DNA from 3 places in the Streptomyces sp. NPDC037013 genome. Region 3 is predicted to be linked to each of the others. Evidence: riboswitches for the same ligand, from Rfam matches in the RefSeq annotation. Region 3 holds a riboswitch; each other region holds the start of a gene.
What was found. Region 3 has a riboswitch for S-adenosylmethionine ahead of ACZ7DY_RS32715 (aminotransferase class V-fold PLP-dependent enzyme). Riboswitches for the same ligand answer to the same signal wherever they lie in the genome.
Positions count from the first base shown of each region.

Region 1: another riboswitch for S-adenosylmethionine. It lies ahead of thrC (threonine synthase); the one in region 3 lies ahead of ACZ7DY_RS32715 (aminotransferase class V-fold PLP-dependent enzyme).
Region 2: another riboswitch for S-adenosylmethionine. It lies ahead of ACZ7DY_RS02515 (hypothetical protein); the one in region 3 lies ahead of ACZ7DY_RS32715 (aminotransferase class V-fold PLP-dependent enzyme).

Region 1 covers NZ_JBVJRV010000007.1:480,705-487,172, reverse strand. The annotation lists gene ACZ7DY_RS27575 (alpha,alpha-trehalose-phosphate synthase (UDP-forming)) at 1-1,064, opposite strand, end outside; gene ACZ7DY_RS27570 (glucosyl-3-phosphoglycerate synthase) at 1,210-2,154, opposite strand; SAM riboswitch class I at 2,312-2,482, shown strand; gene thrC (threonine synthase) at 2,476-3,795, shown strand; gene ACZ7DY_RS27560 (MoaD/ThiS family protein) at 3,900-4,175, shown strand; gene ACZ7DY_RS27555 (cold-shock protein) at 4,595-4,798, shown strand; gene groL (chaperonin GroEL) at 5,107-6,468, shown strand, end outside.
Region 2 covers NZ_JBVJRV010000001.1:631,490-637,957, reverse strand. The annotation lists gene ACZ7DY_RS02530 (amino acid permease) at 1-489, shown strand, start outside; gene ACZ7DY_RS02525 (GNAT family N-acetyltransferase) at 508-1,062, opposite strand; gene ACZ7DY_RS02520 (SDR family oxidoreductase) at 1,096-1,830, opposite strand; gene ACZ7DY_RS02515 (hypothetical protein) at 1,967-2,275, opposite strand; SAM riboswitch class IV at 2,321-2,430, opposite strand; gene ACZ7DY_RS02510 (radical SAM protein) at 2,509-3,867, opposite strand; gene ACZ7DY_RS02505 (MarR family winged helix-turn-helix transcriptional regulator) at 3,974-4,336, opposite strand; gene ACZ7DY_RS02500 (MFS transporter) at 4,348-5,874, opposite strand; gene ACZ7DY_RS02495 (Gfo/Idh/MocA family protein) at 5,998-6,468, opposite strand, start outside.
Region 3 covers NZ_JBVJRV010000009.1:457,619-464,086, reverse strand. The annotation lists gene trpD (anthranilate phosphoribosyltransferase) at 1-1,020, shown strand, start outside; SAM riboswitch class IV at 1,105-1,222, shown strand; gene ACZ7DY_RS32715 (aminotransferase class V-fold PLP-dependent enzyme) at 1,413-2,786, shown strand; gene ACZ7DY_RS32710 (Lrp/AsnC family transcriptional regulator) at 2,827-3,108, opposite strand; gene ACZ7DY_RS32705 (rhomboid family intramembrane serine protease) at 3,146-3,892, opposite strand; gene ACZ7DY_RS32700 (hypothetical protein) at 4,073-4,312, shown strand; gene ACZ7DY_RS32695 (NYN domain-containing protein) at 4,346-5,695, shown strand; gene ACZ7DY_RS32690 (C40 family peptidase) at 5,966-6,468, shown strand, end outside.

The DNA of each region.
Region 1 (6,468 bases), on a different contig from region 3:
AGCAGGACGGGGGTCCAGCCGGGCGTCCCGTACGTGGCGTTGATCGACTCGGCGACGCGGGAGACCTCCGCGGTGTACTCGCGGTAGACGGCCAGGTCCTGCCGGGAGGGGTAGGCGAAGGCGACGTGCACGACGCGCTCGCGCCACTCGGGGCGGGTCTCCAGGAGTTCCCGGTAGGCCAGCAGGCCGCGGACGATGTTCTTGGAGAGCTCCGTGCGGTCCACCCGCACGATCAGCCTGCGGTCCTCGCCGTCCTGCCGGCCCGCCTGCTCGCGCAGCGTCCGCATCCGCTCCTCGACGTCGTCCCGCCGCGAGCGCTCCCGCAGGAAGTCCGCGTCGGCGCCGAGCCCGTGCACCCCGATCCGGGTGCCCGACGTACCGCCGAGGATCCGCACGCAGCAGTCGGTGAACGCGTCGGCCCACCGGCCGGTGAGGAAGCCGAGCCGGTCGGCGCCGAGCATGCCGTTGAGCAGCTGCTCGGACACGTCGTCCGGAAGCATCCGGAAGTAGTCGACGGGCGCCCACGGGGTGTGCGAGAAGTGGCCGATGCGCAGGTCGTCGCGGAGCTCCCGCAGCATGCCGGGGACCAGCGTCAGGTGGTAGTCCTGCACGAGGACCGCCGCGCCGGGCGCAGCCTCCGCGGCCAGCGCCTCGGCGAAGGCGCGGTTGTACGTCTCGTACGCCGCCCACTGGGCGCGGAACTCCGGTCCGAAGGCCGGCTCCAGCGGCGTCTGGTAGAGCATGTGGTGGACGAACCACAGCACCGAGTTGGCGATGCCGTTGTACGCGTCCGCGTGGACGTCCGCGTCGATGTCCAGCATCCGGACGCCGGGCTCGCCGACGCCGCGCCGCACCGCCTCGCGGTCACCGTCGCCGAGCGCCGCGCACACCCACAGTGCGGCGGGGTCGTCGGCGGAGTCACCGATGGCGCTGAGCCCGGAGACCAGGCCGCCGCCACCGCGTTTGGCGGTGAGCTCCCCGTCCTCCCCGACCGTGTACGAGACGGGGCCGCGGTTGGACGCGACCAGGACCTGCGCTGCTGACGATGCGGACTCGGAGACCATGTGGCAAAACGTAGCCCGTGACGGGGTCGGGCAAACGTACGGCCCCGCTCCGCGTACGGCCCGGCCGGATGTGTCGCGTGCCGGGCGGCCCCGGCGCCGATCACCCGCGACGGGCAATGTAGGCAGAGCGCATGATCGGCGCGGGTTACGCCACGCGGCGACGCGCGTACTCCGCGACATCGGTCATCGGCGGCCGCTCCTCCGTGTCGACCGCGTACGTCCGCGGCACGAACCCGCCATCGCCCCGCTCGAACTGCGTCAGCTCGGGACGCAGGAGATGGCCGCGGGCGAGCCGCAGCTGCGCCGTGCGGTAGATCGCCGCCGCCATCCGGCCGAGCGCCTGCCCGTCCTGGTGCCGGTGCCTGCGCACCCCCACGTCCACCTGCGCGAGCGCGTCCAGACCCACGGTGTGCAGCGCGTCCACGAGCAGCCCCAGCTCCACGCCGTACCCGACGGGAAACGGCAGCCGCTCCAGGAGCGACCTGCGGGCGGCGTACTCACCGCCCAGCGGCTGGACGAACCCCGCGAGGCGCGGCCAGTGCATGTTCAGCAGCGGGCGCGCCATCAGCTCCGTCACCCGGCCGCCCTGCCCGGCCGCCTCGCCCAGCGGCCGGTCGTACATCGCCTTCACGAAGGCCACGTCCGGGTCGGTGAGCAGCGGGCCCACTATCCCCGAGACGAAGTCCGCGGAGAACTCCCGCAGGTCGGCGTCGACGAACGCGACCACGTCCCCGCCCGTCACGAGCAGCGACCGCCACAGCACCTCGCCCTTGCCCGGCACGGGCGCGATGCGCGGCAGGATCTCGTCCCGGTGCACGACCCGGGCGCCCGCCTCGGCGGCGGCCCGCGCCGTGCGGTCCGTCGAGCCGGAGTCGATCACCACGAGCTCGTCGACCAGCGGCACCTTCTCCATCAGCTCGCGGCGGATCTCGGCGACGATCGCACCGACCGTCTCCTCCTCGTCGAGCGCGGGGAGCACGACGCTCACCGAGGTGCCCGAGGCGCGCTTGGCCGCGAGCAGCAGCTCCGACGGCCGGTCGGCGACGGACCAGGAACGCCTGCTCAGCCACTGCTCGACCTCTTCCAGCACGGTCGCGGTCCTCCCATATGTGATCCATCTCGCGGTTCGGACGACTATCTCAAGGGTCCGGGGCTTCGGTTACAGTCTTGAACAACGCCGGTGGCCATCGCATGTCGGGGTCGCCGCCGCGTTCGAGATCGACAACTGCTGGACCACAATCGAATACCGCTCATCCAGAGGGGCAGAGGGATACGGCCCGTTGAAGCCCCGGCAACCACCCAGCCGCGCGTCGCAGGACGCCAGTGTCACCGTGCGCGCGAACAGCGCCGCGAGGCTCCCGGCTCGGGAAGGTGCCAATTCCGTCTCGCGGCGAGATGCGTCGCGAGGAAGATGAGGAGAAAGGGCCTCGCCTCCATGGCTGTGCAGACTGTCGCCACCGAAAGCACCACCTCTTCCGTAGACCTCGGCCCCGCCTCGGGTCTTTCCTGCCGGGAGTGCGGCACCACGTTCCCCCTCGGCCCGATCTTCGCCTGCGTCGAGTGTTTCGGCCCCCTCGAAGTCGCGTACGACCTGCCGCTCGGCGACCCGGAAGCCCTGCGCAAGCAGATCGAGGCCGGCCCCGCCAACATCTGGCGGTACGCCCCCCTCCTGCCCGTCCCCGCCGACGTCGCCGACAAGCCCAACCTGAACCCCGGCTGGACCAAGCTCGTCAAGGCCGACAACCTCGCCGCCGAACTCGGCATCCAACAAGGCAAGTTGTTCGTCAAGGACGACTCCGGCAACCCCACGCACTCCTTCAAGGACCGTGTCGTCGCGCAGGCCCTCGAAGCGGCCCGCGCCTTCGGGTTCACCACCCTCTCCTGCTCCTCCACCGGCAACCTCGCGGGCGCCGTCGGCGCCGCCGCAGCCCGCGCCGGCTTCCGCTCCTGCGTGTTCATCCCGCACGACCTGGAGCAGGGCAAGGTCGTCATGGCCGCGGTCTACGGCGGCGAGCTCGTCGGCATCGAGGGCAACTACGACGACGTGAACCGCTTCTGCTCCGAGCTCATCGGCGACCCGCTGGGCGAGGGCTGGGGCTTCGTCAACGTCAACCTGCGGCCGTACTACGGCGAGGGCTCCAAGACCCTCGCGTACGAGATCTGCGAGCAGCTGGGGTGGGTCCTTCCCGACCAGCTGGTCATCCCGATCGCCTCGGGTTCGCAGCTCACGAAGATCGACAAGGGACTCAAGGAGCTCATCGCCCTTGGCCTCGTCGAGGACAAGCCGTACAAGATCTTCGGCGCCCAGGCCGAGGGCTGCTCGCCGGTCTCCGCCGCCTTCAAGGCCGGCCACGACGTGGTGCGCCCGCAGAAGCCGAACACCATCGCCAAGTCGCTCGCCATCGGCAACCCCGCCGACGGCCCGTACGTCCTGGACATCGCGCGCCGCACCGGCGGGGCGGTGGAGGACGTGAACGACGAGCAGGTCGTCGACGCGATCAAGCTCCTCGCGCGCACGGAGGGCATCTTCGCGGAGACCGCGGGCGGCGTGACCGTCGGCGTCACCAGGAAGCTCGTCGAGGCCGGACTCATCGACCCCACGCTGACCACGGTCGTGCTGAACACCGGGGACGGACTCAAGACGCTGGACGCCGTCGCCGAGACCTCGCAGGCCACGGCGACCATCAAGCCGAGCCTCGAGGCGTTCCGCTCCGCGGGTCTCGCCGGCTGAGGCCGTAACGTCCTTGCGGGACGGCTGCGGCTGGTCGCGCAGTTCCCCGCGCCCTGGAGGGGCGGCCCCCGCGGCGCGCCCCCTTGATCTACCGAGGTGAATCCATGAGCGTCAACGTCCGCATCCCCACCATCCTGCGCACCTACACCGGCGGCAAGGCCGAGGTCGCCGCCGAGGGCGCCAACCTCGGCGAGGTCATCGCCGACCTGGAGAAGAACCACACCGGTATCGCCGCCCGCGTCCTGGACGACCAGGGCAAGCTGCGCCGCTTCGTGAACGTGTACGTCAACGACGACGACGTCCGTTTCGAGCAGGGCCTGGAGACCGCCACCCCGGACGGCGCGGGCGTCTCGATCATTCCGGCCGTCGCCGGCGGCTGACCTTTCCGCAAGTACCCTGCGTTATCTGAATTGCCCCCTCCGCGAGAGAAACGGAGGGGGCAATTCTGCATGGTTGAGCGCGGTACAGTTGGGAAGCGTGCTCCGCCGTTTGTGCCGAGCGCATATACGAAGTCGGCGCGGAGCCGACAAGAAGCAGCCAATGCGCGCCGCCCATTTCAGCCCTATGCGGCTTTTGCCCGGCCCGACTTGCCCTGAATTCCGGCAAATTCTCCGCATATTACCGATCGGGCCCGCCCAGAATTCTCGTCCGATTGACCTGTTGCAGACGGCAGTTGGACAGATACATTCAGCGGCGGTCGACGCGTTCCGGCGCACACCCCCAATCAGTGGGGGGTGAGGTCTGACCCGGGTCCGCGAAGTGCGGTCCTGTGCAAGGGCCAGTAATAGGGGAGTTAGGCATGGCTCAGGGCACCGTCAAGTGGTTCAACGCGGAGAAGGGGTACGGCTTCATCGCGGTCGACGGTGGTGCGGATGTTTTCGTCCACTACAGCGCGATCCAGATGGACGGGTACCGCACCCTTGAAGAAGGTCAGCGAGTCGAGTTCGAGATCTCGCAGGGCCAGAAGGGTCCGCAGGCGGACATGGTCAAGCTCGCCGTCTAGCTCGGCGCGACCGACCACCGAAGCAAGCATCGCGAGGGGCTCGTATCCCACCAGGGGTACGGGCCCCTCGTGTGCGCCGGGGGCACCCCGGGCGTCGGCCCGGATCCATGAGAGGCGCTTGCACTCGCAGGGGTCGAGTGCTAATCATTGGGCTTAGCACTCTACGAGTGAGAGTGACAGAACTTGGATCGGGTCAGCGAGGCCCGCGCGCCGGGTGGGGCAAGGAACCACACGGTGCGCAGGCCGTCCGTCGCGGGCGCGGGCACGGTCCGTTTGCGTTTCCACCCCGTCCGGGAGGACCACTTCACATGGCCAAGATCATCGCGTTCGACGAGGAGGCACGGCGCGGCCTCGAGCGCGGCATGAACCAGCTCGCCGACGCCGTCAAGGTGACCCTGGGCCCCAAGGGTCGCAACGTCGTCCTCGAGAAGAAGTGGGGCGCCCCCACGATCACCAACGATGGTGTCTCCATCGCCAAGGAGATCGAGCTCGAGGACCCGTACGAGAAGATCGGCGCCGAGCTGGTCAAGGAGGTCGCGAAGAAGACGGACGACGTCGCCGGTGACGGCACGACGACCGCGACCGTCCTGGCCCAGGCCCTGGTCCGCGAGGGCCTCCGCAACGTGGCCGCCGGCGCCAACCCGATGGCCCTCAAGCGCGGCATCGAGAAGGCCGTCGAGGCCGTCTCCGGCGCCCTGCTCGAGCAGGCCAAGGATGTCGAGACCAAGGAGCAGATCGCTTCGACGGCCTCCATCTCCGCCGCCGACACCCAGATCGGCGAGCTCATCGCCGAGGCGATGGACAAGGTCGGCAAGGAAGGCGTCATCACCGTCGAGGAGTCGCAGACCTTCGGTCTCGAGCTCGAGCTCACCGAGGGCATGCGCTTCGACAAGGGCTACATCTCGGCGTACTTCGCCACCGACATGGAGCGTATGGAGGCGTCGCTCGACGACCCGTACATCCTGATCGTCAACTCCAAGATCTCCAACGTGAAGGACCTCCTTCCGCTGCTGGAGAAGGTCATGCAGTCGGGCAAGCCGCTGCTGATCATCGCGGAGGACGTCGAGGGCGAGGCGCTGTCCACGCTCGTCGTCAACAAGATCCGTGGCACCTTCAAGTCCGTCGCCGTCAAGGCCCCGGGCTTCGGTGACCGCCGCAAGGCCATGCTCGGCGACATCGCCATCCTCACCGGTGGCACCGTCATCTCCGAGGAGGTCGGCCTCAAGCTGGAGAACGCCGGTCTCGACCTGCTCGGCCGCGCCCGCAAGGTCGTCATCACCAAGGACGAGACGACCATCGTCGACGGTGCCGGTGACAGCGACCAGGTCCAGGGCCGCGTCAACCAGATCCGCGCCGAGATCGAGAACAGCGACTCGGACTACGACCGCGAGAAGCTCCAGGAGCGCCTCGCCAAGCTCGCCGGCGGCGTGGCCGTCATCAAGGCGGGCGCGGCCACCGAGGTCGAGCTCAAGGAGCGCAAGCACCGCATCGAGGACGCCGTCCGCAACGCGAAGGCGGCCGTCGAAGAGGGCATCGTCGCCGGTGGTGGCGTGGCCCTGCTCCAGGCCTCCCAGGTCTTCGAGAAGCTCGAGCTCGAGGGCGACGAGGCCACCGGTGCCGCCGCTGTGAAGCTGGCCCTGGAGGCCCCGCTGAAGCAGATCGCCGTCAAC
Region 2 (6,468 bases), on a different contig from region 3:
CGCGACAACGCGCTGCCCGGCTCGGCGATCTGGCGCAAGGTCAGCTCCCGCACCCAGGTGCCGGTGCCCGCGGTGTGGCTGTCGGTTGGCCTGGCCGCGGTCATCGCCCTGCCCTCCCTGTACTCGGCGACCGCGTACACGGCTGTCACGGCCATCAACGTCATCGGCATCACCCCCGCGTACGCCATCCCGATCTACCTGCGGCTGCGCGCCGGCGACCGCTTCCGTCCCGGCCCCTGGAACCTGGGCCGCTGGAGCAAGCCGATCGGCTGGATCGCGGTGCTCTGGGTGGTGTTCGTGACGGTGCTGTTCTGCCTGCCGCAGGCCTCGCCGGTGACGGTCAGCTCGATGAACTACGCCTCGATCGCGCTCGCCGCGGTGCTGCTCCTGGCCACCGTGTGGTGGTTCGTGGCACGCCGCTCCTACAGCACTCCGCAGGCGTACGGCTCCGACCGCGAGCAGGCCGAGGTCGCGGAGAACATCGTCTGAACCCCGGCCCGGACCGCCCTACGCCGGGCGGTCGTTGAGGATCTTCTGGAAGAGCCGGTGATCGCGCCACGCGCCCTTGATGTACAGGTAGCGCGGCGCGATGCCGTACTCCTCGAAGCCGCACTTCGTGAGCACGCGCTGCGACGCGGTGTTGTGCAGCAGGGTGCCCGCCTCGACCCGGTGCAGACCGAGGGCACCGTCCGCCGCCGCGCAGACGTGCCGCGCCGCGGCGGAGGCGAGGCCGCGGCCCACCTGTTCCGCGTCGATCCAGTAGCCGAGGTTCCCGCTGCGCGCCGGTCCCAGCACGATGTTCGACAGGGCGGCGTGCCCGACGATCTCGTCGCCGCGGACGAGCACCCAGTGCGCGGACCGGCCCGCCCTGCCGTCCTCCACCTGCCCGCGGACCCGCTCGGCCTGGCCCCGCGCCGTGTAGAAGGAGGCGGGCCTGACCGGGTCCCAGGGGTCGAGGTGCTCGCGGTTGCGCCGGTACGCGCGCGCGAGCGCCTCCGCGTCGTCCGGCGAGACGGGCCGGATGGTGACATCGTCCGTGAGGGCGGCCTCTCCACTGATCATGCCCTCAGCGTACGAGGGGCCGCCCGTCCGGCGTCAGCGGCCGCCCGCCACCTTCAGGATCGTGCCCGTCGCGTACGAGGCGTCCCGCGACATCAGCCAGGAGACGGCGGCCGCGACCTCCGCGGGCTCCCCGGAGCGTCCCATGGGGATGCCCGCCGCGAGCTTGGCGGGGCGCTCCGGGTCGGTGTGGAACTCGGTCCAGATGACGCCGGGGGCAACGGCGTTGACGCGGATGCCGTCCGCGGCGACCTCCTTGGCCAGGCCGACCGTCATCGTGTCGACGGCGCCCTTGGTGGCCGCGTAGTGGACGTACTCGCCGGGGCCGCCGAGGGTGGCCGCGACGGACGAGACGTTCACGATCGCGCCGCCGCCGTTGGTCTTCATGTCCCGCACGGCGCGCCGGGCGCAGAGCAGATAGCCGAGGACGTTCACCTCCAGTGTCCGGCGCATGCCCGCCACGTCGGCGTCGGCGAGGGGTCCGACGGGGCCGCCGACGCCGGCGTTGTTGACCAGGCCGGTGACCGGGCCGAGCTCGGCCGCGGCGGTGTCGAAGAGACGGTCGACGTCCGCCTCGTCGGCGGTGTCGACCCGGACGGTGACGCAGCGGCGGCCGGCCGCGCGTACCGTTCCCGCGGCCTCCTCGGCCGCCTCCTCGTTCGAGCGGTAGCCGATGAGGACGTCGTGGCCGTCCTCGGCGAGACGGGCGACGACAGCTGCGCCGATACCGCGGCTGCCGCCGGTGACGACGGTGACGGGGTGGTTCTGCACGAGGGACCTCCGGCTGTGGGTGGCTGATTGTCGCGCCGCCCGGGTGCGGGGATCGCCCGCGCCCGGATCACCTCGTCATCCTACGAACCGGTGATCTTCGTCGGCGGCCCGTTCCAGCCGGTGGACGCCGCGGGGTTCAGACCCCGGAGAGGCCGGCCGCCCGCAGGGCCACGCCCACCGGCGTGCTCCCCGCGATGCCGCGCCGCAGCCGCAGTACGTTCCGGCTCGGCTGCCACTGGGCGGGGCCCGTGTGGTCGCGCAGGAGGGCGCGCAGCCGCCGCGGGTCGTGCGTCCACAGCTCCGCGGGTACGCCGCGGGTCGGGCCGAGCAGATGGAGGGTGATCCGGCCGTCGTCCGCGACATCGTGCGAGGACAGGAGCACGTCGATCACCGTGCCGGGGTCGGTCGCGTGGCCGGGGGTGCGGGTGTCGTACGGGTGCGTCATGGTGCGCCTTCCGGAGTCGTGGACCCCGGTGTCGCCGACCCCGGTGATCCGCCGTTCCCCGTGCGCGCCGCACGGGGCGGGTCGTCACCCGGGGCACCCGCGACGGAGCGGGGTGCCGTCCAGCGAGCCGGGGCTTGGCGCTGGAACTCGTGACCCGTCCCGACCGTAACACGGCCTTCCGGAGGCCTGCCCGGGGTTTTTCCGGCCCGGGGCAGGCCCTCTCCGGACAGGACCTACTGGGCCGGCGCCGGGGTGACGGCGTCCTCCGGTGCGGCCTTCCCCGCGGGCAGGCTGTCCATGAACGAGCTGACCGAGAACACGGCGTTGCCGGGTCCCGCCGGGCCGTAACCGGGCGGCGAGGTCAGGCCGTTGGCCTCCATCGTGGCGCGGTAGGCCTCCAGGAGCCGCACGTGGTACTCCAGGGGCGCGCCCTGCGGGTTCGCCTTGCCGAGCGGCGTCGTCGGCTCGGGGCACCAAGTGGTGAAGCGGGGCGTGATGCCGCGCGACATGAAGTACTGGAGTCCCTCGACGGTCGAGTCGATGGCCTCGTCGACGGTCTTGAAGCCGAACGGCTCGGCCATCTCCACGCCCGCCACGAAGTTGGGGATGACGTTGCGCGGGCCGAAGACCTCGGCGGAGTCCAGGATCCGGCGGTGCCACTCGTCCCGGCCGACGTAGCGCTCCTTGCCGGGGCAGTACCGCTCGAACAGGTAGGGGTCCCACACCTCGTAGTTGGGGTGGTAGATCCGCACGCCGTAGTCGTGGAAGCGCTGGACGTCGGCCTTGGGCAGCGCCTGGGCGACGACCTTGCCGATCCAGCGGCCGGGGAAGCGCTCCTCGATGGCCTTCGCGTACTGGCCGTAGAAGTCGGCCTCGTCCTTGCCCTGGAGCTGCGTGGTGATGGCGCCACCGGTGAGCGTGTACGCGGTGGAGGCCTTCGCGGTGTCGTACTTGTCGATGATGGCGAGGGCTTCGAGGACCTCGTCCATCGGCTTCACGCCCGTGTAGGGACGGCCCGCCGCCTTCTGCTGACGCCAGTTGTGGTTGATGTCGCAGTACTGGCACTCCTCCTTGGCGCCGAAGTACTGGCAGACCCGGAAGACCGTCAGGTAGATCAGGTAGCCCCACTGGATGGTGGGCGCCACCTCCATGACGGACTTGCCGTTCTCCAGCGTGTGCCGGTAGTAGTCCGGCATCGGCGGCAGGCCGACGTCCGAGATGCGGGCGCCGTCCAGGTAGAGGCCGAGCACGCCGTTGTCGTCGGCGGCGACCCGGTAGGGCGAGCTCGGGTTCACACGCACCGAGACGACGGTGCGGCGCAGCTCGTAGGGGCCGCCCGTCAGGACGATCTCCTCCGGCGGGCGGCGCAGCGCGGCGGCGCCGAGCTCCGGGAGCGTGCCGTGGTCGAAGGAGAAGATGAAGTACGACTTCGGCTTGACCTCGCCGCCTTCGTTGTCGCTCAGCGCCGACTCGTCGAAGGCGATGCCGCCGCGCAGCAGATCCTCCTTGATGACGGCTTCCCGCGGCACGTGCGGGAACCGTTCCATGAGTGACTCGATGAGTTCGGTACGGCTCTCGCTGCGGCTTGGCATGGGCCGGGCACCTCGGATCCTGTCGTTCGATCTGTTCCGTCCACGCTAATACCCTGCCCATCCGTTCCGGATCCGGCTCCGGTCTCGGGGCGTCCGGAGCCCGGGTCTATGCTTCCAGGAGCTTCGTCACGACGCGGTCGAGCGCCTCGATGTCGTCCGGCGGCAGGTCGAGCAGGGCGTCCGGCGGTGTGGTGAGGATCTCGGTGGCGCGGGCGGCCGCCGCCCGGCCCTCCTCGGTGAGGTGGACCAGCTTGGACCGGCGGTCGTCGGGGTTGGCGATGCGTGCGGCGAGGCCGCGCCGGACGAGGTCGTCGACGATGACGGTGGTGTACGGCGGGTCGGCGCCGAGCCGCTCGGTCAGTTCCCGCAGGGTGATCGGGCCGCCGGTGAGGCGGCGCAGCGCCCTGATGCGGCTGAAGCTCATCCCGAGGCTCTCGGCGACCGTCTTGCGGCGGTTGTGACGCTCCATCAGGAGCGTGTTCAGTCCCTGCCAGACTCGGGCAGCCGTTGCGGCGGTCGCGTCGTCCCCTCGGTGCGGCTCTTGGTCGTATGGGCGCTCCATCGGGCGTTCCCCGTCTCCTTCGTCTCCTCGGCGGCGAGCCCGGCGGCCGTGCGCCGCGCCGTCGCCCGGGCCCAGCGCCCGGAGGTGAGCGTACCCGTGACCAGGACGGCGGCCCCGCAGCCGGCGATGATCCACCAGGCCGTCCGGCTCGCATCGGTGAAGGCGGCGGTGTCGCGGTGCGCGGCGCCCGCCATGAGGGCGCCGATGACGGCCACGCCGAGGGTCTGCCCGACCTGCCGGCTGGTGGAGGCCACCGCGGCCGCGACGCCCGCCTGGGCGCGGGGCATCCCCGAGACGGCGGTGTTGGTGATGGGAGCGTTGACCAGCCCGAAGCCGGTGCCGAAGAGCAGGTAGGCGACGATCAGCAGGGGTGCCGGGAGGTGGGCGGAGTAGGTGAGCGCCTGGAGCACGGCGCTCGCGCACATGGCGGCCCCGGCGAGGAGAAGGGGCCTGCGTGGCCCGCGCGAGGCCACCATGCGGCCGGAGAGCGGCGCGGTCAGCAGCGCCATGACCGCCATGGGCAGCATGTACAGCCCGGCGTGCAGCGGGTCGAGCCCTCGTACGTCCTGTAGGTAGAGGGTGCTGACGAAGAGGAAGCCGCCGAGTCCGGCGAAGGTGGCCACCGCGATCACGGTGGCGCCCGTGAACGGCGCGGAACGGAAGAACCGCAGGTCGATGAGGGGGTCGGTGCGCCTCGGCTCGTAGCGGAGCAGCCCCAGCAGCGCGCACAGCGCCGCGAGCGCGCTGCCGGCGACGACGGGTGAGGTCCAGCCGCGGCCCGGCGATTCGATGATGGCGTAGGTGAGGGCGAGGAGCAGGACGACGACGAGCACCTGGCCGACGGGGTCCACGCGGCGGGGCCGCGGCGCCCGTGACTCCGGCACGAACCTGCGGGTCAGGAAGAGCGCCGCCAGGCCGATCGGCACGTTGATCCAGAAGATCGACCGCCAGCCCGCCGACTCGACCAGCGCTCCCCCGATGATCGGCCCTGCGGCCATGCTGATGCCGACGACGCCGCTCCACACGCCGATGGCGCGGGCGCGTTGACGTGGGTCGGTGAAGGTGTTGCTGATGATCGACATGGCGACGGGGTTGAGCATCGATCCGCCGACCGCCTGGAGGATCCGGGCGGCGACGAGCCAGCCGAGCCCCGGCGCCAGGCCGCAGAGCAGGGAGGCGGAGGTGAAGACGGCGAGCCCGGCCTGGAGGGTGCGGCGGCGGCCCACGCGGTCGGCCGTCGACCCGGAGAGCATCAGCAGGGCGGCGAGGACCAGCGTGTAGGCGTCGACGGTCCACTGGAGTCCGGAGACCGAGGTGTGCAGGTCACCTCGGATCGAGGGCAGAGCGATGTTCAGGATGGTGTTGTCGAGACTGACGATGAGCATGCTCATGCAGCAGATGGCGAGCACGAGCCAGGGCCGCCGTGGGGCGGTGGCGTCCGGCATGACGGGACTCCTCATTTATTTGTGTTGTCACAACCATTATGAGGCTATAACTAAAATGAGGGTGTTGTCACGCACGGTTCGTGTACGCGGAGAACCGGTCCGCGAAGGTCTTCCAGGCAGCCCTCAGACCCGGTCCGGGCTCCCCTCCAGAGGCACCGGGACCCCGGTACGGGCCGATGCGTACCCCGCCTCCACGATGCGCAGCGTGCGCAGACCGCCCTCCCCGTCGGCGACGGTCATGCCGCCCTGCGCCGGTCCGTGGAGGAAGGCGCGCAGCATCAGCTCGTCCAGGTCGACGCCGAAGGGGACCTCGGTGCCGCGCCCGTGGCGCTCGCTGAAGCCGTGCACCTTCTGGTCGAAGGCGTCCATCTCCAAGGTGGCCCGTTCGCCGACGACGGTGAGTTCCAGGCCGCCCCAGGAGGGGTGCGAGCGGGGGTGGGACCAGCTGCAGTCGATGGTGGCGACGGTGCCGTTGGAGTAGGCGACGCTGACCAGGCCGCTGGTCTCGGCGGTGACCTCACCGGCGTACAGGAGGTTGTTGGTCTGCGCGTACACCTCGACCGGCCGGGCCTCGCCGAAGAGGTCGTCGAGCAG
Region 3 (6,468 bases):
TCCTGGCCGGACGTGCTGAACGGCCTGCTCGACGGACGGAACCAGAGCGCCGACGACACCGCGTGGGCGATGGACCGCATCATGCGCGGCGAGGCCACCGACGCGCAGATCGCGGGCTTCGTCGTGGCGCTGCGGGCCAAGGGCGAGACGGTCGAGGAGATCTCCGGCCTGGTCCGCGCCATGTACGCGCACGCCAACGTCATCGACGTACCCGGCCCGAGCGTGGACATCGTGGGCACGGGCGGCGACGGGGCCAAGACCGTCAACATCTCGACCATGTCCGCGATCGTCGTCGCGGGCGCGGGCGCGAAGGTCGTCAAGCACGGCAACCGCGCCGCCTCCAGCGCCTCCGGGGCCTCCGACGTCCTGGAGAAGCTCGGCGTCAACCTGGACCTGACCCCCGAACGGGTGGTCGAGGTCGCCGACGAGGCCGGCATCACCTTCTGCTTCGCCGTGAAGTTCCACCCCGCGCTGCGGTACGCGGGCGGCGCGCGGAGCCAGTTGGGGATCAGGACCGTCTTCAACCTCCTCGGCCCGCTCACCAACCCGGCCAAGGTCCGCGCCCAGGCGGTCGGGGTCGCCGACCCCCGGATGGCCCCCGTGGTCGCCGGGGTCTTCGCCGAGCGCGGGCACTCCTCCCTGGTCTTCCGCGGCGACGACGGGCTCGACGAGCTGACGACGACGTCGACCTCGCGGGTCTGGGTGGTACGGGACGGCGCGGTGCGCGAGGAGGCCTTCGACCCGCGGGACGTCGGCATCGACCTGGTGCCGGTCGAGGCGCTGCGCGGCGCCGACGCGTCGTACAACGCCGAGGTGGCGCTGCGTCTCCTCGACGGCGAGCGCGGTCCGGTGCGGGACGCGGTGCTGCTGAACTCCGCTGCGGCGCTGTGCGCCCTCACGCCGACCGACGAGCCGCTGGTGGACCAGATCCGCGCCGGCATGGCGCAGGCGGCGCAGGCGATCGACTCGGGCGCCGCCAAGCGGGCCCTGGAGCGCTGGGTGGCGGCCAGCAACCGCTGAGGTTCCCCCGATGTGACGCAGGGCGCAGTCCGAATCCCGGACTGCGCCTTGCGCGTCGAAGATCGTGTGGCAAGATGCTGCACAGGTCATGAGTGACAGCGACTACGGCCCCGGCCCGCTGTCCGGCAACCCTCCGTCCGTGGCGGGGTGCCCCGGGTGAAGACCAGGTCGTACGCAGCAAGGCGTATGGCAAGCGCGGACCCCTGGACATCGGTGAATGTCCGCCCCTGGGGTCCTGGTCCTCAAGGGAGCAGTCTCGTGAGCAAGCGAATGTGCTAGGGCCTTCGGCCCCTTTTCCGCGCACCCTTCTTTCTTCATCACTGCACCGCCGCACCCCTCTGTCCTCCGTGCGCGCGCGCAGTGAACTCACTTGCCTCTTACGGGAGTTCGCCATGTCTGTTTCCGCCGTCGCCGCCGACTCGTCCGTCTGTGCCCCGCTCGCCGTCCTCGGCCGGGACGTCACCGTTCCGCTGGTCACCGGCGGCGAGGTGACCTACGCCGCGCTCGACTACGCGGCGAGCGCTCCCGCGCTGCAGCGGGTGTGGGACGACGTGGCCGCGTACGCGCCGTACTACGGCAGCGTGCACCGCGGCGCCGGATACCTCTCGCAGCTCTCCACCGACCTGTTCGAGAACAGCCGGGCCGCCGTCGCCGAGTTCCTCGGCTGCCGCGAGGGCGACCAGGTCGTCTTCACCCGCTCCACCACCGACTCGCTCAACCTGCTCGCCAAGGCCCTCCCCGCCGGCTGCGAGGTCTTCGTCTTCGAGACCGAGCACCACGCCTCGCTGCTGCCGTGGCGGGACGCCCGCGTCACGTACCTCAACGCCCCGCGCACCCCGGACGAGGCCGTGCAGACGCTGGAGCGCGCGCTCGCCGACCGCGACCCCTACGGCCCGGCGCTGGTCTGCGTCACCGGTGCCTCCAACGTCACCGGTGAGCTCTGGCCGGTGCGCGAGCTGGCGGCGGCCGCTCACGCGCACGGTGCCCGCATCGTGCTCGACGCCGCCCAGCTCGCGCCCCACCACCCCGTCTCCGTCGACGAGCTGGACGTCGACTGGGTCGCCTTCTCCGGCCACAAGCTGTACGCGCCCTTCGGCGCGGGCGTCCTCGCAGGCCGCTCCGACTGGCTGCGCGCCGCCGAGCCCTACCTCGCGGGCGGCGGGGCCTCGCGGAAGGTGGCCCGGCGCGCCGACGGCGGCGTCGACGTCGAGTGGCACGACACGGCGGCGCGGCACGAGGCCGGCTCGCCCAACGTCATCGGCGTGTACTCCATCGCCTCCGCCTGCAAGGCGCTGACCGAGGCGGGCTTCGACGCGCTGGTCGCCCGTGAGCAGCACCTGATCCGCACGGTCCGCGAGGGCCTCGCCGAGGTGCCGCAGGTGCGGGTCCTCTCGCTCTTCGGGGACGACGCGCCGCGCGTGGGCGTCATCTCCTTCGTCGTGAACGGCTGGAACAGCTCGCACTTCGCCGCCGCGCTCTCCGCCGAGTACGGCATCGGCGTACGGGACGGCCTGTTCTGCGCCCACCCGCTGGTGCGCACCCTGCTCGGCAGCGAGGCCGACGAGCCCGGCGAGTGCGGCGCCCCCGAGGCGGCGCCCGGCGAGAAGTCGCTGAACGCCATCCGGGTGAGCTTCGGCGCGGGCACCCCCGACGAGCACGTCGAGCGTTTCGTGCGCGCCGTCAAGGAGCTGGTGGCCGACGGCGCGCGATGGAACTACCGCACCGAGGACGGGCGTTGCGTGCCGGACACCGGCGTCGCCGCCTGACCGGGCGGCGCGGGGTCCGCGTGCGCCGGAGGGAGAGGCCCTAGGAGTCGAGGCCGATCGCGAACGCGGCCTCCAGGTCGTGCTGCGAGTACGTGCGGAACGCCACGTGCGTGTCGGTCGCCTCGACACCGGGGATCTTGCTGATCCGGCCCGGGATGACGTCCGCGAGGTCGTCGTGGCGCGGCACCCGCACCATCGCGATCAGGTCGTACGTGCCGGTGACGGAGAAGACCTCGCTGACGGAGTCGAGCGCGGCGATCGACTCGGCGATCTCCGGAATCCGGTCCACGCTGGTCTTGATGAGCACGATCGCGGTGATCACGGCTGGCTGTCTCCCTCGGTGGCCGGTGCTGTGCCTTTCACTCTAGCCCTCCCGTCTCGGGCCCCGGCCGCCGTGCGGACGTGCTCCGCGCCCCCCTCCGCTGCCTGCGCGCCCACCATCCCCACGCGTACAGGAAGCCGAGCGTGAACCCCACCAGGTGCGCCAGATAGGCGACCCCCGTGCCCTGGCCGCCCCGCCCCGCCGCCAGCCACTGCAGCGTCACCCAGAACGGCAGCACCACCCATGCGGGAAAGCGCAGCGGCAGGAAGAAGAGGAACGGGAAGAGGCTGGTGACGCGCGCCCTGGGGAAGAGATACAGGCAGGCGCCGAGGACGGCGGAGATGGCGCCGGACGCCCCGACGAGCGTCTGGTCGGACCCCGCGTGCGCGGCCGCGTAGGCGAGCAGGGCGAGATATCCGCAGCAGACGTAGAAGCACGCGTACAGGAGGTGCCCCATCCGCTCCTCGACCATGACCCCGAAGACGTACAGGAACAGCATGTTCCCGAGCAGATGAAGCCAGCTTCCGTGCACGAACAGGGCGGTGAACGGGCCGAGCGCGGCGCCCGGGTCACCGCTGAACAGTTCGACGGGCACCACCCCCCACCGCTCGAAGTAGGCCTGCTGCGCCCCGATCAGCTCGTCGCCGCGGCCGTAGGCGGGGTTGAAGCCGGACACCGGGGAGACCAGGAAGACCGCGCAGCAGACGGCGATCAGTCCGTACGTCACCGGGGCGGGATGCCCCCTGAGCAGCCGGCCCGCCTTCGTACCCCATGTTCGGATCATGGACAGAGCATGACGTAACGGGCGCTACCTGCCCAGAGCGCCATGCCGCTCCGTGGGCCGCCGCACGGCGCCCCTTACAGGCCTTAGGGTTACGGGCAATACGCACACGGAAAGCCGCGTAGGCCCCACGGTCGCCGAAGACGTCGCCGGACGAGTCACCGAAGAAAGCGAACAGCAACGATGACGGTTCCCCTGCCGACCGCCACCACCCGGTGGCGCTGCACGCTCTGCGGCAATCTCACGCGTTTCGATGTGACCCGCAGCTCGAAGGTGGTCGAGTATGTCCATCTCGACCTGGCCGGAGAGTCCAGCGTCGAGGAACGCGAGGTGGTCAGTGAGACCATCGAGTCCGTGCGCTGCCGCTGGTGCAACGCCGTGGATCAGGTCGAACTCGTGGACAGGCCGGGCGCCGCTTCCTGAGGGAGCGGGCCCGCACAGGTAGTGGGGTGACGGATGGTGGAGAGCGCAGGCGGCGAGCCGGACGACGGCGCCGCTGAGGTGCTCGACCGTCCGCTGCCCGACGGGGTGCGCCGGCGGGTCGTCCAGATCGTCTCGGACGGCTTCGGCGGCCTCACCCTGGCCGAATTGCCCGCCCAGCTGCGGCAGTACGCGCGCTTCACGCCGACCCGGCGCGCCAAGTTCGCGGCCAACGCCATGGCCGCGGCGGTCGAGAGCGACACCCTCTTCCGCCAGCGCATCGGCGAACGCCTCAGAGAGGCCCAGAGCGAGCTCGCCGCCGCCCTGGACGCCGGCACGCCGCCGCCCGCCGCGGACCCCCTGGACGTGGCCGCCGCGGCCTATGTGCTGCGCCCCACGGGCTGGGTGAAGCTGGTCACCGCCGCGGGGGAGGAGGCCCAGCGGGCCGACGCCGAGCGCGCCGACGACGAGACCCGGGCCGAGCTGGAGCGGCTGCGCGAGGAACTGGCCGCGGCCCGCGGGCAGACCAAGGCGGAGACCGAGCGGCTGCGCGCCGAACTGGAAGCGGCACGCAGGGAAGCCGAATCGATGCATCGCAAGCTGCGGGGCGCGCTCAGCGACGTCAAGCGCGGCGAGGCGGCGCTGCGCAAGGCGGCCGCCGAGACCGAGGCCGTGCGCGCCGAGGGCCAGGCCCAGGTGTCCGCCGCCGAGAGCGAGGCGCGGCGGCTCAAGGCGCGGCTCGGTGAGACGGAGGCCGCCCTCGAGGCCAGCCGCAGGGCGGCGCGCGAGGGGCGCAGCGTGGAGGACATGCGGCTGCGGCTGCTGCTCGACACGGTTCTGGACGCGGCCCAGGGGCTGCGGCGCGAACTGGCCCTGCCGCCCGTCTCCGTACGGCCGGCCGAGACCGTGGACGCCGTCGAGCCGGGGCGCATGTCGCCCAAGGACATCGCCGCCCGCGCGCTGTCCGAGAGCGACCCGGCCATCCTCGACCAGTTGCTCGCGCTGCCGCAGGCGCATCTGGTCGTCGACGGCTACAACGTCACCAAGACGGGCTATCCGACCATGCCGCTGGACAAGCAGCGGCTGCGGCTGCTCGGCTCGCTCTCGCAGCTGGCCCTCCAGTCGGGCGCCGAGGTCACCTGTGTCTTCGACGGCGCGGAGCTGGCCGCGCCGGTGCTGCTCGCGCCGCCGCGCGGGGTGCGCGTGCTCTTCTCCAAGCCCGGTGTCACCGCTGACGAGTTGATCCGCCAGCTGGTGCGCGCGGAGCCGCCGGGGCGGCCCGTGGTCGTCGTCTCCACCGACCGTGAGGTGGCCGATGGGATCGCCAAGGCCGGGGCGCGGCCGGTGGCTTCGGCGGTGCTGCTGAAGCGGCTTTCGCGGGGCTAAAGGGGTACTCGGCAACTGCTGGGCCCTATGCCCGGATTGAGGACCCGTCGTGTGCGACGTAGCGTCAGAAGATCATTACGGGCTGTGCGTCATCGGTAAAGAATGTTGTCCGCGACCGATTTTTTGCTGGTGTGATTTGAACTGATCACAAGAAGGTCACTAGGGTCAGCCCTCGAACCCCCGCTCGGTTGATCACCCATCCGGGGTGGCGGCGGTGGTACCCGCCCGCCGCGTCCCGGTAGGCGGCCGGAGGAAGAAGGAGCCGCCCGCGTGGCGTCCCACCGTCGACCCAAGCAGCCGAGCCGCACCCGCGTGACCGTGCTCACCGCGACCGCCGCCGCTGCCGTGGCCCTCACCTCGCAAGGCGCCGCCCAGGCCGCGCCGAAGCCGAGCAAGGAAGAGGTCAAGTCCAAGGTCGACAAGCTCTACGAGGACGCGGAGCGGGCCACCGACAAGTACAACGGGGCCAAGGAGAAGCAGGAGAAGCTGGAGAAGCAGATCGGCGACCTCCAGGACAAGGTCGCCCGCGGCCAGGAGGAGCTCAACGACCTGCGCGACGGCCTCGGTTCGATGGCCAGCGCCCAGTACCGCTCCGGTGGCATCGACCCCTCCCTGCAGCTCTTCCTCTCCTCCGACCCGGACGACTACCTCGACAAGGCGTCCACCCTCGACCAGCTGAGCAGCCAGCAGGTCGAGGCGCTCAAGAAGATCCAGAAGAAGCAGCGGGACCTCGCGCAGCAGCGCAAGGAGGCCGCGGGCAAGCTCGACGACCT